One region of the Marinospirillum alkalitolerans genome, then DNA from elsewhere that is predicted to be linked to it. Evidence: predicted binding sites of a transcription regulator. Region 1 holds the regulator's gene; each other region holds the start of a gene.

Region 1 (4,217 bases):
CCCGCAAGCGCCTCAGCGCTCAACATCTACAAAAAAGCTATAAAAAGCGTCCCGTGGTACGCGATATCAGCCTTGAAGTACAGCAAGGCGAAATCGTTGGCCTGCTTGGTCCTAACGGGGCAGGCAAAACCACTTCTTTTTATATGATTGTTGGCCTGGTGAAAGCCGATGGCGGACAAGTGAGGCTGGATCAGCAGGATATTACCGCGCTGCCGATGCATGGACGCGCCCGTGTTGGTTTGGGCTATCTCCCTCAGGAAGCCTCGATCTTTCGTAAGCTAACCGTCGAGCAGAACCTACTGGCCATCCTGCAACTGCGCAAAGAGCTCAGCCCAGCACGACGCCAGCAGCTCGCCGATCAGCTGCTAGAAGAGTTCTCCATCACCCATATTCGCCACAGCAAAGGCATGAGCCTCTCTGGCGGAGAGCGGCGGCGTGTTGAAATTGCCCGCGCTCTGGCCAATGAGCCAGATTTCATCCTGCTAGACGAGCCCTTTGCCGGTGTTGATCCTATCTCGGTTGCAGAAATCATGGGCATTATTCGCCAGCTGCAAGCCAGAAACATCGGCGTTTTGATCACCGATCACAATGTCCGCGAAACACTCGAAATCTGCGAACGGGCTTACATTGTCAGTGAAGGGCGCATTATTGCAGAAGGCAATGCCGAGCAGATTCTTCACCATCCAGATGTGCGCCGCGTTTATCTGGGCGAGGGTTTCAAGGCTTAGGCTCCTTTTCCAACCAACCTGAAGCTCTCTTTCCAACCAACCTGAAGCGCTCTTGTGAACAGCGCAGACTTTAAAACACTTGAGCGAATGGCATAATAATTGCTATGCTGGCCCTCGGAGTCGATTCAGCGCCAACCAGCAACCCTGAATCGCTGCAGATCTGGTCATTTAAGCGCTCTTAGCACCCTTTTGTTGACCCGCTCTGATAAAAACCCTCTGACGCCCGACCTCAGTGGCGACAGAGATGGCTTGGTTGTTGAGGCAGCCACCTTTCCTCTTGCTTTTAGGTTTAGGGCACTATGTCGATGAAACCCAGTCTTGGACTCAATCTTTCACAAAGCCTTGTCATCACACCTCAGTTGCAGCAGGCCATCTATCTGCTACAACTCTCGACGCTGGATTTACAACAAGAAATCCAGCAGGCACTGGAGTCTAATCCGCTACTCGAACTCGAAGAGCAAGAACTGGATGACACACCCGCAGCCAGCAGCCCACTCGAGGACACGGCCAGCCACCACCAAGACAGCGCCTCAGATGAATCCAGCAGAGAAAGAGAAGTAGATCACGCTGCTCAGGATGACTGGCAGGAAACCAGCATCCCTCAAGAGCTGGAGATCGATACCGTTTGGGATGACATCTACACACCTGAAAGCAGCGGCTCCAGTTCAGCGCAGATGGAAGAAGATCGAGAAGACTATGCTAGCGACAGTCAAGCACTCAGTCTACAGGATCACCTGCTCTGGCAGCTCAACCTGAATGTCCACCACGAACCTGATCGCCTGATTGGCGAGGCACTGATCGATAGCATCAACAGCGATGGCTATCTGCTTGAAGACCTGGCTGCCTTAACTGAGGCACTCAAAATCCAGGAGCCGGATCTTCTGGGCGACCTAGAGCTTGAAGACGTGCAAGCTGTCCTGAAACTCATCCAGCATTTTGACCCCACAGGTGTAGGCGCGCGCGATTTGCGCGAATGCCTGTTGCTACAACTTGAGCAGCTCCCCAGCGATACCCCTTGGCGTAGCGCAGCTCTGCGCCTGACTGATCAATATCTGGAGGTGCTGGCCAATCGTGATTATCGCTTTTTACAAAGACGCCTGCGCCTGAACAGTGAAGCTGAACTCCAGCAAGTCATTCAGCTGATCCAATCCCTTCATCCACGCCCTGGCAGCAGAATCGAAAGCGAACCCGCTGCGTATGTAATTCCAGATCTACTGGTCACACGGACTGAACTGGGCTGGCGTGTTGAGCTGAATCCTGAAAGCCAGCCTAAGCTACGCATCCAATCCCGCTACTCAGACCTGATTCGCCGCGCTGATCACAGTGAGACCAATGTGTACCTTAAAGAACATCTCAAAGAAGCCCAGTGGCTGATCAAGAGCCTGCAAAGCCGCAGCGAGACGCTCCTCAAGGTCGGCAGCAAGATTGTTGAGCGCCAGCAGGAGTTCTTTGAACATGGCGAAGAATATATGAAACCAATGATTCTGGCCGATATCGCCCAGGCGATCGACATGCATGAATCAACGATTTCACGCGCCACCACGCAAAAATACATGCACACGCCTAAAGGTATTTTTGAACTCAAATACTTCTTCTCCAGCCATGTGGCAACAGCCCAAGGAGGCGAGGCCTCTTCAACGGCCATTCGCGCCATGCTGAAGAAGCTGATCAACAATGAGCCACCTAAGAAGCCCCTTTCTGACAATAAACTGGCAGAGCTGCTCGCTGAAGCCGGTATCCAGATTGCGCGCCGAACCATTGCCAAGTATCGAGAAGCGATGAATATTCCTCCTTCCAGTGAACGCAAACGCCTTGGATAGCCTCTTCATCCCACACTTTGTCAAGCGATATTTTTAGCCCCTGAGCGACCAGCAAGGCTTTGCTTTCATTGAAAAAGGGTTACAATGAAATCTCATGCTACTCAAGACAAGGAGCTTTCTTATGCAAATGAACATCACTGGACATCACGTTGAACTGACTAACGCCTTGCGTGAATATGTTGAAACTAAATTTGCCAAGCTAGAACGTCATTTTGACCAGATCACCAATGTGCAAGTCACACTGACTGTCGATAAGCTCCGTCAGATCGCTGAAGCGACCCTCAATGTGGCCGGTGGAGAAATCCACGCTAGCGGCGAAACCGAAGACATGTATGCCGCTATCGACCAGCTGGTTGACAAGCTGGATCGCCAGTTGATCAAGCATAAAGAAAAGAACCAGGCTCGCCTCCAAGGCGCCACTCACTAATTATTGCTGCCCTACCCGATATGCCACTTAATGATATCTTGACCCTCGAGCGCACCCTGGCAGGGGTGCCTGGAGGGAGCAAAAAACGAGTTCTTGAATACTTCAGCCGCTTTATCGCCCAGCAGATTCCACAGCTGGATGCCGAGGAGGTCTTTTCAAGTCTCATTGCCCGCGAAAAACTGGGCAGTACAGGTATCGGGCAGGGCATTGCCTTGCCTCACTGTCGCATGCGCCACTGCTCCGAAGCCGTAGGCACTTTTATTCGTTTACGCGACAAAATTGATTTTGATGCCATCGATGGCCAACCCGTTGATCTTATTTTTGTGCTGCTGGTACCAGAAGAAGCCAATGAAGCCCATTTGCAAACTCTGGCAGAGCTCGCGCAAAAGTTCTCCGATGAAGACCTGCGCAAGGCATTGCGTAAAACAGATGTCGCTGAACAACTCCATCAACTGATTACCTCACCCCTGGAAGCCTCAAGCTCTGGGTAGAATCGAACTCAAGGGAGGCGCGTGATGCAGCTAGTGATTATTAGTGGTCGCTCAGGATCAGGCAAAAGCGCCGCCCTGCATGCACTTGAAGACCTGGGTTATTATGCCATTGATAACCTCCCTGCGAGTCTACTGATGCCACTGGCGCAACAGCACCAGCACCAACTCAGCCGTCTTGCCGTGAGTATTGATGCGCGTAATCTCCCTAGCGATCTCGCCGCCTTTCCTGACCTACTACAAGAGCTGGCCCTCACTGGTATTCAATGGCATCTGGTTTATCTCAATGCCAGCGCCAAAACGCTGATGGAGCGCTTTTCTGCGACACGGCGTCGCCATCCCTTGACGCGCGATGGGCAGCTTTCACTGTTCGAAGCAATAGAAGAAGAACAGCGCTTACTTGATCCACTGGCCAGTCTTGCCAGCACCACCTTTGATACCACCCGTCTCAGTGTGCATGAGCTGCGTAGCTGCATCACCCAGCAGGTGGGCTCGACCAAGCAGCAGCCAACGACCCTGTTGTTTCAGTCCTTTGGTTTTAAGCGCGGCGTTCCCTTGGATGCCGATCTGCTGTTTGATGTACGCTGCCTGCCTAACCCCTACTGGGATGTCAACCTGCGTGAACTCACCGGCCTAGATGCCCGTGTGCAGCAGTTTCTCGCCGCACAAGAGGCCACCCAAGCCATGCAGGCCTCGATTCGCACCTTTGTCGAGACCTGGCTGCAACCCTATATCGATAGCAACCGTAGCTATA
Region 2 (4,217 bases), on a different contig from region 1:
AATATCGGTTTATCAGGTCTGCGTGCGGCGCAGATGGATTTAAGTGTAACAGGCAACAATATTGCCAACGCCAGCACGGTGGGCTTTAAGCAATCGCGCGCTGAATTTGGTGATGTTTATAGTGCCTCGATTCTGGGTACAGGTAAGCATTCGACAGGTTCAGGTGTATTGGTTGAGCGTGTTTCTCAGCAGCACACCCAAGGGAATATCAACTATACCGATCGCGCATTAGATATGGCGATTGAAGGTAATGGTTACTTTATTCTTTCTAATAATGGGCAGACAGAATATACGCGTGCTGGTTATTTTAATTTGGATAAAGATGGTTATATCATCAATAATACAGGGAAGCGTTTGCAAGGCTATACCGCTGATGATCAAGGCAATGTGCAGGGTGTAATGGGTGATATGCGCATTAGTCAAACCAATATTGAGCCTAAGGCCACGGGTCGTTTGGACTTAGAATTTAATTTTGATTCGCGTAAAGAAAACCTAGGCACCTTAACGACAATACCTTTGAATGGTGTTGCTAATGATGTGATTTTAAATATAGATGGTGTGGGTACTACGTTAAACGTAGATGCTAATGGTGTGGTAACGCCTGAAACTGTGGTTATTGATGGCCAGGGTTATGATGTGGTGGGTACGGCGCCAAATATTGTTTTGAAGGCCCAAATTATAGGGTCTATTTCTCCTGGTGTTGCTTTGGAACTTGCTGGTAACCCTATAGATCCCGATGATTTTCAAGTTGGATCTTTTAGCTTTAATCCAAATGATCGTACGACCTACTCTGATCAAAATCCTACTAAGGTATATGACAGTTTAGGCATTGAGCATGTGGTGAGTCAGTACTTTGTTAAAGTTGAACCGAGCAACTCTGCTGAAGGAAATGCTTGGGCTATGATTATGGCCTTTGATGGAAAATTTGTTGATGGGAATGGCAATGCAGTTGAGTTTCCTGTAGGAAGCGGTGAATATTTGACTGCAGCCAACTTCAATGATTGGGTAACTGGAGGTGGGGATCCTACTACTCTGGTTCAGAAAACGCTGACCTTTAATACCCAGGGTGCTTTTTCTGGGTTTAATGACGGGAATGTCAATACAGTGCCACCTGCGAATTCACCTGGATCTTTCAACTTGAGTGTTCCTACGGAGTATCTGGCTGGCGCTTGGATGGGACCTACCCCAAATGCAAATAGCTTTACTTACAACCTACGTGGCACCACACAATATGGTGCGGCCTTCTCTGCTCAGTCACAAAGCCAAGATGGTTATACCACTGGGCGTCTTGCGGGGCTTGAAGTTGGCGCCGATGGCAGTATCTTTGGTCGTTATACCAATGGTCAGAATAAGGTTGTGGGTCAAGTGCCAATAGCGACCTTTACTAACCCAGAAGGTTTGCGTCCAAATGGCTCGACGGCTTGGTTAGAAAGTCCTGACTCAGGGATTCCGACCATTAACGTGGCTGGTACGGGTATTACGGGTACGATTGCCGGTGGTGCCTTGGAAGATTCTAACGTCGATCTGGCTGAAGAGCTGGTGAAGATGATTATTGGTCAGCGTAACTATCAGGCCAATGCCAAGACGATCCAGACGCAAGATACGATTACTCAGACGATTATCAATCTGCGTTAATTTTTGTATGCTGGCCCAAAAAGCGCGCTTCGGTGCGCTTTTTTTGTTTCTATTGATTGCTGTGTATTGCCTTGCAGGAGTTTGGCACAGGCCTTGCAAAGACTTGTCTATTCAGCTTGCGGAGACTGACATGGATAAAGCCCTTTTTATTGCGATGACCGGCGCTAAGCACAATATGCTGGCACAAACGGCACGCTCCAATAACCTTGCCAACGTGAACACAACAGGCTTTCGTGCTGATTTTGAGCAAGCCCGCGCCATGCCTGTTTTTGGTCAGCATCACCCTAGCCGTGTTTATGCCCTCACCGAGCGTCCTGCTACCGATATACAGGCGGGCAGCTATGAGTATACTGGGCGCAACCTTGATATTGCGGTGCGCGGTGAAGGCTGGATCGCGGTACAGGCCCCTGATGGCACCGAAGCCTATACTCGCCGTGGCGATCTGAATATTGATCCCAATGGTGTGCTACGTACAGGCAATGGCTTGCCGATTATCGGCAATGGCGGGCCGATCGTCTTGCCGCAAGGCCAGCATATTCATATCAACGCCGATGGTGGTATTGCATTGGGTAACCAAGCGGGTGGTGCTGATGTCGAGATTGTGGATCAAATCAAGCTGGTCAGTGCCCAAGAGCAGGGCGTCGTTATGGAGAAGGGTTTGGACGGTCTGATGCGCCCAATGGGTATTGATGTGCCGCTTGAGTTGGCAGAGCAAGTCCAGCTGGAATCTGGCGCACTGGAAACCAGTAATGTGAATGCAGTCAGCGAGTTAACTAGTCTTTTGGCCTTATCACGCCAGTATGAAATGAATGTGAAGATGATGAAATCGGTTGATGATACCAGCGCGAGCGTCAACAGCTTGCTGCGCATGGGCTAATTCAGCATCGAATGATTTTTTAAGCCTGGGAACAGGCAAGTCGAATTGAAGTCAGGAGAAGACAATGCATCCAGCTTTATGGACAGGTCGTACAGGCTTACAAGCCATGGACACCAAACTCTCTACTATTTCTAACAACCTCGCCAACGTCAATACGGTGGGTTTTAAGCGTAATCGTGCGGTGTTTGAAGATCTGCTTTATCAAGCACAGCGTTTACCAGGTGCTCAAAATGGTGATAACACCACGCTGCCTACTGGCTTGCAGCTAGGTACAGGTGTGCGCGTGGTGGCCACTCAGCGCCAGTTTACTGAAGGCAGCCTTGAAGTGACGAACCAGCCGCTGGATATCGCGATCAATGGCCGTGGTTTCTTCCGCCTGCAAATGCCAGATGGTGAAGTCAGCTATACGCGCAATGGTCAATTCCACCTCGATGCAGATGGACGCATCGTGAACTCGAATGGCTTCCCGCTGGAGCCAGAGATCGTCCTGCCACAAAATACCAACTCGATCACCATCGGTCGTGATGGTGTGGTGACGATTACCCAAGCGGGTGAAAATAATAACCCACAAGAAATCGGTCAGGTTGAGCTGGTCGATTTTATCAATCCTGCTGGTTTGCTGGCTCTGGGTAACAATGTCTTTGCTGAAACGGCAGGCTCTGGTGCGCCGATTGATGGCGTTGGTGGAGAAAATGGCTTTGGTAGCGTAGAGCAGAGCATGCTGGAGCTGTCTAACGTCAGTGCTGTTGAAGAGCTGGTGGATATGATTACGACCCAGCGCGCCTATGAAATGAATACTAAGGTTGTTTCAGCGGCTGATGATATGCTGCGCAATCTGACCCAAACCCTGTAAGCGCGTACTGAAGTCCTGGTTGGATAGGCAGCAAGAAATAAATAAAGAGGAACTGGACATGTGTAATGCATTACGGCTTGTGGTGATCGCCAGCCTGGCGCTCTTAGCCGCCTGTGGTGGCCGGCCGGTGGTTGAGCCTGATGATCCCCATTATGCACCGGTGCAGCCAAGCCAGATGGAGCCACCGCCCGCCACGCGTGGCTCTCTGTATCATGCCAATCACTCTCCCACCTTGTTTGGTGATCGCAAGGCCTATCGTGTTGGTGATGTGATTACGGTGCAGCTTGAAGAACGCACCCGTGCGAGTAATTCGTCCAGCACAGATCTTAACCGCTCCACCAGTGTCAATGTTGCTACACCAGTGATTGCAGGGCGTGAACGTTTAAATGTGGGGGCGAACCTGAGTTCAGATCGAGACTTCTCGGGTGAGGCTTCTTCTGATCAAAGTAATAGCCTGTTAGGCAGTATTACGGTAACGGTGCATGAGGTTTACCCCAACGGCAATATGCTGGTGCGCGGCGAAAAGTGGATGAATTTGAACCAAGGTTCAGAGTATGTGCGCGTCTCTGGCATTGTGCGTCCAGAAGATATTCGCCCTAATAATACTGTGTCCTCAACCCAATTAGCCGATGCGCGTTTAACCTATAGCAGCACAGGTGAACTCGCCAATGCAAATCGCCAAGGTTGGCTCACCCGTTTTCTGAATAGTGGCTGGTGGCCGCTTTAAGCTGGAGCTGAATCTGCATGCGATTACAACAAGGTTTCTTCTCTCTAGCATTCGCACTGAGTCTGCTGATTTCCAGCTGGACGCAGGCATGGGCTAATGAGCCCATGAGTCGTCTTAAGGATCTC
Region 3 (4,217 bases), on a different contig from region 1:
TGTACTGCGTGATCATGATGAACAGGGGTGGGCGGTGTTATGGGCAACGCCGCTGCCTGATCAGCTGCTACAACTGCATTTTCGTTATATGGCGCAAGAAAAAAGCCGCGCCTCCTTAGTGCTGCTACAACGCGCACTCCTGCCTTTATCTCCTCAACAGCGCCGCGTTTTTCTGCAGCAGCATCAAGCTGGTTTTGCTTATCCGTTAGCGATACTGGAAACCATGCCTCAGGTTGTGAATCAGCGTCAGAGCGCCCTGCTAGATCAAGGTGAATCTGTTTTGCTGTTGGCCCCTGATGGCCGCAGCTTCACTGGCTATATACAGGTGGATGCACAGCAATGGTTGGAGCTTGGTCCTGTATTTTTGTTTGATGCCTATCCTGCCAGTGTGATCATCAGTATGGCGGCTTTAATTGTGATCTTACTGGCACTGAGTCTATGGTGGTTGCTGGCTGGCCTTGAAGCCAGACTTCATCCTTTAGAAAGAGCCTCACGCTTGATCGCAGCGGGCAATCTGGATGCGCGTGTGGAAGTCGAGACGCCTGATTTTATTGGTCAGCTGGCGCGGGTCTTTAATCGCATGGCGGAGCAGGTGCAGCGCCTTTTGCGCACCCAGCAGGAAATGATTCATGCCGTCTCCCACGAGCTGCGCACCCCTGTCGCGCGGATTCGTTTTGGCTTGCAGATGATCGAAGATCTGGCCGAGGATCATGCTCAGGATACGGCCTTTTATCAGCGCGTGATGAAGCAAACCCAAGGCGTAGACAAGGATATTGATGAACTCGATCAGCTGATTGACGAGATTCTGACCTATGCACGACTTGGGCAGGATAAATTACAGCTGGATTTTCAGACCCATGATATCCGCGCGCTGGTTGATGAAGTGGTGCAAGGCTTTCAGCGCACTCATTCGGTGATCCAGCTGCAGGTGGTGTGCATGAATGAACAAGCCTGCTCGACCGAGGCTGATGTAGAAGCGCGTTATTTTCAGCGTGCGGTGCAAAACCTGGTCAGTAACGGGCTGCGCTATGCGGATCAACAGTTGATCGTGTTGATTCAGATTGAGGCTGATACGCTCAGAATAGATGTAGAAGATGATGGCCCCGGCATTCCTGAACAGGACTGGGCACGCGTTTTTATGCCCTTCTCGCGACTGGATGATAGCCGCACCCGTAGCTCTGGCGGCTATGGTTTAGGGCTGTCCATAGTGCAGCGTATCATCTACTGGCACCGTGGCAGCGCATTGGTCGATCGCAGCCCGCGTCTTGGTGGTGCACGCTTTAGCCTGATTTTTCCGAAAGAACAGGCCGATGACCTACCGCCGATCGAATACCCGCCCCAATAATGATCAAAAACCGTGCGCCATTCTCAAAATGCACTATTCTAGTGCGTAACAAGCTGGATTGAGGCGCACACATCCTCCCTTGAGCGCAAAAAATGGAGCGCCTAGTGCCTGATCTGGCGATCGATACGGCTTCTCTATTCAACTTGGTGCGGCATTTGCATTCAGCCTGAATAGAGAGTGCTCCTTCCCGATCATGGGATTTTCTTGCGGCAAGGTTAAGCGATGAGTCCAATATCCGAACTCCCTCGTCATCTTTTAGAGAATCTGACTACAGCGGTGCTGTTGCTGGAACAGAATCTGAATTTGACCTATATGAATCCAGCAGCGGAAATGCTGCTCGCGGCCAGTCTGACGCGTTTTCGTCACCAACCGCTGCCCGCTTTGTTTCAGGAACCAGAGGATGGCCTGAGCACCCTGAGAGAGGCCGCGCTCACCGGCCATCCTTTTACCAAGCGCGAAGCCTGTCTTCAGCTGCATCATGGTGAAACACTGACCGTAGACTATACCGTATCGCCGATTGCTGAGCTGGCCCATCAGGCCCAGCTGATCGTGGAGATTTTTCCGCGTGATCGCCAGCTGCGTATCTCGCGTGAAGAAGATTTAGTCAATAAGCAGGAAACTGTGCGCGCTTTAGTACGCGGCATGGCCCATGAGATCAAAAACCCGCTGGGTGGGATTCGTGGTGCGGCTCAACTTCTGGAGCGGGCGCTGCCCGATGACCAGCTCAAGGATTACACCCAGGTGATTATTGAAGAGGCGGATCGGCTCAGAAATCTTGTCGATCGTATGCTTGGGCCGAATCAGCTCCCAGCCATGCGCCTGCTCAATATTCATGAAGTTCTGGAGCGAGTCTATACCCTGGCGCAGGCCGAATTTGGTGATCATATCCGCTTGATACGTGACTATGACCCGAGCCTGCCTGAGTTTTATGGTGATCCTGAGCAGTTGATTCAGGCTGTGTTGAATATTGTGCGCAATGCCATGCAAGCCTTAATTGAGAGCGGCCATACCCAAGGGCGCATTATTTTGCAAAGTCGTGCCAAGCGCCAGTTCACCCTAGGCGCAGAGCGGCATCGCTTGGTTTGCCAGGTCAAAATCATTGATAACGGCCCCGGCATTCCTGAAGGGATGCAAGAGAATATCTTCTATCCCATGGTCAGTGGGCGTGCGCAGGGTACGGGGCTGGGCCTGACGATTGCCCAAGCCGCACTACAAAAGCACCAAGGCCTGATTGAATGCACCAGTCAGCCAGGTCATACCGAGTTTCGTTTACTGATTCCCTTTGATGCGTCAGAGGCAGAACAAAAACAAGGAGTGACACTATGAGCCCAACCCATCCTGTTGCAGCGCCTGATGCTTCTCGCTTGCCTTTTCGTGGTCAGGTGTGGGTGATTGATGATGATCGATCAATCCGCTGGGTACTTGAAAAAGCCTTGGAGCAAGCGGGGATTCAAGTTACCTGCTATGAGCGTGCTGATGCGGCCTTGCGCGATATGCTCCAACAGCCACCTGATGCTTTAATCTCGGATATTCGTATGCCCGGCATGGATGGTTTGGATCTGCTCAAGCAAACCCATGAGCTGTATCCCCAGCTGCCGGTGATTATTATGACGGCCCATTCAGACTTAGATAGCGCCGTGGCCTCTTATCAAGGCGGGGCGTTCGAATATCTGCCCAAACCCTTTGATGTTGATGAGGCTGTTGCCCTTGTCCAGCGTGCCCTAGCCCATGCAGCCGAACAGCAAGCGCAAAGAGCCCCTCAGCCTTTGGCGCAGGATAAAAACAATCCAGAAATTATTGGTGAAGCCCCTGCGATGCAGGAGGTGTTTCGTGCGATCGGCCGTCTATCGCATTCCACCATCACCGTGCTGATCAATGGTGAATCCGGCACAGGGAAGGAACTGGTCGCCCATGCCTTGCATCAGCATAGCCCGCGCGCGCAGCATCCTTTTATTGCGCTGAATATGGCCGCAATACCCAAGGATTTAATTGAATCCGAGCTTTTTGGTCATGAGAAGGGGGCCTTTACTGGGGCCGCAGGACAAAGGCAGGGGCGCTTTGAGCAGGCCAACAAGGGCACCTTGTTTCTTGATGAAATTGGCGATATGCCCGCAGAAACCCAAACCCGCCTGCTCAGGGTGCTGGCCGATGGCGAATTTTACCGTGTGGGCGGCCATACTCCCGTGAAGGTCGATGTACGGATTATTGCGGCCACGCATCAGGATCTGGAAAAACTGGTTGCGCAGGGCCGCTTTCGTGAGGATCTCTTTCATCGCTTGAACGTGATCCGCGTGCACCTCCCCTCATTGAAAGACCGACGCGAAGATATTCCGCGCTTGGCCGAACATTTTCTGGCGTCTGCCGCGCGTGAGCTCAGCAGCGAGGTCAAGGTGCTGCACGCACAAACGCTCGATTACTTATGCCGTCTGGATTGGCCGGGCAATGTGCGCCAACTGCAAAACACCTGCCGCTGGCTCACGGTAATGGCTTCTGGCCGCGAGGTGCTGCTGGATGATCTGCCCCCTGAGCTGCTTGCAAAATCACCCGGGCGCATTGCCAGTGATTGGGAGGCCGCGCTTAAATACTGGGCCGAGCAAGCCTTACAGCGTGGTGAAACACATCTGTTGGATAAAGCCGTGCCAGCCTTTGAGCGGATTATGATTCATGCTGCGCTCAAACAAACAGGAGGGCGTAAGCGTGATGCTGCTGAGCTTCTGGGTTGGGGGCGCAATACCCTAACACGCAAGTTAAAAGAGCTGGATATTCACAGCGAAGGCGGCGATGACGAAGACGAATAGTCTTGATACACACACCAGAGCGCGGGCCTGAATCGAGCGCTCTTGGTGCCTCTCCTCTCTTGGTCTAATGACAG
Region 4 (4,217 bases), on a different contig from region 1:
AGAATACCGGTACCTGAAGTCAGTGTCATAAACTGGTTACGGAAACCAATCAAACCACGTGAAGGAATCACGAAGTCCAGACGGATACGGCCTTTACCATCTGGGTTCATATTGGTTAAACGGGCTTTACGCTTGCCTAGTTCTTCCATGATCGAACCCTGGTGCTGCTCTTCAATATCAACAATCAGCTCTTCATAGGGCTCTTGCTTGACACCATCTATCTCACGAATGATGACCTCAGGACGCGATACACCCAGCTCAAAACCTTCACGACGCATGGTTTCGATCAAAACAGAAAGGTGCAGCTCGCCGCGACCAGAAACACGGAAGCGATCTGGGCTGTCGGTTTCTTCAACGCGCAGTGCAACGTTGTGAACCAGCTCTTTTTCCAGACGCTCTTTAATATTACGGCTGGTCACGAACTTGCCATCTTTACCTGCAAAAGGCGAGTTGTTGACCTGGAAGGTCATGGTGACCGTTGGCTCATCAACGCTCAGGGCCGGCATGGCTTCAACCTGAGAAGGATCACACAGGGTGTCTGAAATATTGAGCGGATCCACACCAGTAATACAGATAATATCGCCTGCTTCAGCACCCTCAGGTGACTCGTTGCGCTGCAAGCCATGATAGGTCATGACCTGGCCAATCTTGGCTTTACGCTGCTTGCCTTCACGATCCACCACGATGATCTGCTGATTCGGCAGAACGCGACCACGGGTCACACGGCCAACACCAATAACACCCACATAGCTGGAGTAATCCAAAGCAGAAATCTGCATCTGGAACGCCCCCTCAGGATCCACCGCGGGCGGGGGAACCAGGTCAACAACCGCCTGGAAGAGTGGCGTCATATCTTCGGCCATATTCTCTGGGTCGTCCCCAGCAATGCCGTTCAGTGCGGAAGCATAGATGATGGGGAAATCCAGCTGCTCTTCTGTCGCATCCAGGTTAGCAAACAGATCAAATACCTGATCCACAACCCAATCAGGACGTGCACCAGGACGGTCAATCTTGTTAATCACAACGATCGGCTTCAGGCCACGCGCAAAGGCTTTTTGCGTCACAAAACGCGTTTGTGGCATTGGGCCATCCATCGCATCGACAATCAGCAGTACTGAGTCGACCATTGACAGTACTCGCTCTACCTCACCACCAAAATCGGCGTGTCCAGGGGTGTCGATAATATTGATGCGGTAGTCATTCCAGCTGATGGCGGTGTTTTTCGCCAGAATAGTAATACCGCGCTCTTTCTCCTGATCATTGGAGTCCATCACGCGTTCATTTTCAGCTTCACGACGATCCAAGGTACCTGATTGCTTCAGGAGTTTATCAACCAGGGTCGTTTTTCCATGGTCAACGTGAGCGATAATGGCAATATTACGAAGTTTTTCTATCACAAGCAGCTCCCCGGCTCAGCCGGAAGTAGTCGAAAAGGAGGCCTGCCCGATATGAACGCGCCCGGCCAACCTAAAAAAAAGGGCGAAACAGTATAACGCCTCGAAGATGACAGGAATAGTTTTTTAACAAAAGGGGCGTTTTTTTTGGCAAGCCACCGCAAAAGCCCTATATTGGTGCAATAAAAGAGAGGAAGCCTTAAAAGGGTGCGCAAAAAAAGGGCCTTTGCTACATCATGAGGCTTGCAGAACACCCCATGGGCCGATTTGATGCGCCTTAACGCGCAAAAGAAGGGCAAAAAAGAGGCAGCAGGCTTTTTGGCACAGAGCTTGCTTAATCTTAGTTAACAACGCAAGCTGCTTCCGTATCCCGATGAGGGACACCCAGTAACAGGACTTGTGTTTCTATCACTTGTTTTACCCAACGCCAAACGATGGAGGCGATTATGTCTGAGAAGAGTCTTTCTATTATTAAAGAGCACGACGTCAAGTGGATTGATCTGCGTTTCACCGATGCACGCGGCAAGGAGCAGCATGTCACGATTCCTGCCGCCTCCGTTGACGAAGAGTTTTTCGAAAGCGGGCAGATGTTCGATGGCTCATCTGTTGGCGGTTGGAAGGGCATTAACGAATCTGACATGATTATGCGCCCAGATGACTCTTCTGCTGTGCTGGACCCTTTCACCGATGAAGCCACTCTGATTTTACAGTGTGACATCATTGAGCCTGCCACCATGCAGGGCTATGAGCGCGACCCTCGCTCTTTGGCACGCCGCGCTGAGGAATACCTCAAGTCCACTGGCATTGCCGATACCGCTTTCTTTGGCCCAGAGCCAGAATTCTTTATCTTTGATGATGTGAAATGGAAGCAGGACATTTCTGGCGCCTCCTACCACATCAATTCTGAAGAAGCAGCTTGGTCGTCTGATGCCACCATCGAAGGCGGCAACATGGGCCACCGTCCACGCGTGAAAGGCGGCTACTTCCCTGTGCCACCTGTGGACTCTTCACACGAAATTCGCGGCGCCATGTGTAACGCGATGACGGCGATGGGCCTGAAAATCGAGGTGCATCACCACGAAGTGGCGACCGCTAACCAGTGTGAGATCGGTGTCGCTTTCAACACCTTGGTCAAAAAAGCCGACGAAGTGCAACGCCTGAAGTACTGCGTCCACAATGTCGCGCATGCCTTTGGTAAAACAGCAACCTTTATGCCCAAGCCTCTGGTTGGCGATAACGGCTCAGGTATGCACGTTCACCAGTCTCTCTCTAAAGATGGCGTCAACCTCTTCTCTGGTGATGGCTACGGCGGCCTGTCTGAAATGGCCCTCTACTACATCGGTGGTATCATCAAGCACGCTAAGGCGCTGAATGCAATCACCAACCCGCTGACCAACTCTTACAAGCGTCTGGTTCCTGGTTTTGAAGCACCGGTGATGCTGGCCTACTCAGCGAAAAACCGCTCGGCTTCTATCCGCATTCCTTACGTCAGCAGCCCCAAAGCACGCCGTATCGAAACGCGCTTCCCTGATCCAGGTGCCAACCCCTACCTGTGCTTTGCTGCACTGCTGATGGCTGGTTTAGATGGTATCCAGAACAAGATTCACCCTGGTGATGCGATGGATAAAAACCTCTATGACTTGCCACCTGAAGAAGCCGCTCAGGTTCCACAAGTTGCCGGCAGCCTGCAAGAAGCTCTTGAAGCCCTGAAAGCAGACCGTGAGTTCTTAACCCGTGGCGGCGTCTTCACTGATGATATGCTTGATGGCTTCATTGCTTTGAAGATGGAAGAAGTGAACCGTCTGAACATGACAACTCACCCAGTTGAGTTTGATATGTACTACTCTGTTTAAGCCCAGGCTCAAATAGATCAACCGCCTCCTAGTGAGGCGGTTTTTTATTTTAATCATCGATCTGCTGCAACAGATCATTCAGCGCTTCTATCTGTTGAACAGTTTCACCCACCAAACCATCAATTTCATTACTTGACTGGCGCGAATGCCCTGCTAAGGTCCGAACCTCATCTGCTACCACTGCAAAACCCCGTCCGAGTTCACCTGCACGTGCCGCTTCAATCGCTGCATTCAAGGCCAGCAGATTCGTCTGCTCTGAAATACCGTTAATAGTATTCACGATGGTTTTAATCGTCTGGCTAGAGGCAATCAGTCCCTGCATCGCTTTTTGTGTTTCAGCCACCACCGCTTTGCGGGCAGAAATATCGATACCAAAAACAACGTAACGCTCTATCTCGCCTTTTAGGTTGCGCATCACGGCAATCCGCGTATCAAGATTAAAACGCTTTGAGCCGTGATCATATTCAAAAACCTTGGACAGCTCATCTTGACTGATTAACTCCTGCTGCTCCTGCTGACTCAACTGAGATGAAAAAGCCCCTATTACCGCTTCAGCACCACCTAGATCAGCGCAACGCGCAGCAAATAGCTCATTGTAATTCAACACACGATGCTGATGATCTATCTCATAGATCATTAAGGCTTTACCTATCGCCAGCAGTTTATTCGTGAAATCGATCGCCATCTCCTTCACGCGGCTCACATTCGCCTGCACCGAGATAAAACTCTTTAGACTGCCATCTTGGGCAAAAACGGGATTAATCGATAAAGAAACCCAGTAAGGCTCACGCTGCTTGGTGTAATTAAGAATCTCATCATAAAAAGGCTCGCGACGCTGAATATGCTGGCGAATGACCTCTACTGTCGCTGAATCAGTTTCTGGGCCTTGCAGAAAAGCACCCGGCTTACGCCCTTTAACCTCATCAAGCGTATATTCTGTAAGACGCTCAAAACCTCGATTCACATATTG

Evidence for each region. Region 1 encodes sigma-54, which starts transcription at its own class of promoters, with help from an activator protein. Its sites were predicted from a motif close to TGGCACNNNNNTTGCTNT; they were not measured.
Region 2: a site for sigma-54 is predicted at 1,718-1,735, ahead of V6U78_RS06675 (flagellar basal body rod protein FlgF). Genes of this name have one in related genera too.
Region 3: a site for sigma-54 is predicted at 1,490-1,507, ahead of glnL (nitrogen regulation protein NR(II)). Genes of this name have one in related genera too.
Region 4: a site for sigma-54 is predicted at 1,714-1,731, ahead of glnA (glutamate--ammonia ligase). Genes of this name have one in related genera too.

The regions. Positions count from the first base shown of each region.
Region 1 covers NZ_JBANFI010000004.1:239,218-243,434, forward strand. The annotation lists gene lptB (LPS export ABC transporter ATP-binding protein) at 1-728, shown strand, start outside; gene V6U78_RS08045 (RNA polymerase factor sigma-54) at 1,028-2,548, shown strand; gene hpf (ribosome hibernation promoting factor) at 2,670-2,975, shown strand; gene ptsN (PTS IIA-like nitrogen regulatory protein PtsN) at 2,996-3,466, shown strand; gene rapZ (RNase adapter RapZ) at 3,491-4,217, shown strand, end outside.
Region 2 covers NZ_JBANFI010000003.1:376,890-381,106, reverse strand. The annotation lists gene V6U78_RS06680 (flagellar hook protein FlgE) at 1-1,635, shown strand, start outside; gene V6U78_RS06675 (flagellar basal body rod protein FlgF) at 1,766-2,512, shown strand; gene flgG (flagellar basal-body rod protein FlgG) at 2,577-3,365, shown strand; gene flgH (flagellar basal body L-ring protein FlgH) at 3,424-4,092, shown strand; gene V6U78_RS06660 (flagellar basal body P-ring protein FlgI) at 4,110-4,217, shown strand, end outside.
Region 3 covers NZ_JBANFI010000002.1:77,527-81,743, reverse strand. The annotation lists gene V6U78_RS03385 (ATP-binding protein) at 1-1,345, shown strand, start outside; gene glnL (nitrogen regulation protein NR(II)) at 1,568-2,671, shown strand; gene ntrC (nitrogen regulation protein NR(I)) at 2,668-4,143, shown strand.
Region 4 covers NZ_JBANFI010000001.1:239,010-243,226, reverse strand. The annotation lists gene typA (translational GTPase TypA) at 1-1,397, opposite strand, end outside; gene glnA (glutamate--ammonia ligase) at 1,841-3,247, shown strand; gene V6U78_RS01035 (PAS domain S-box protein) at 3,297-4,217, opposite strand, start outside.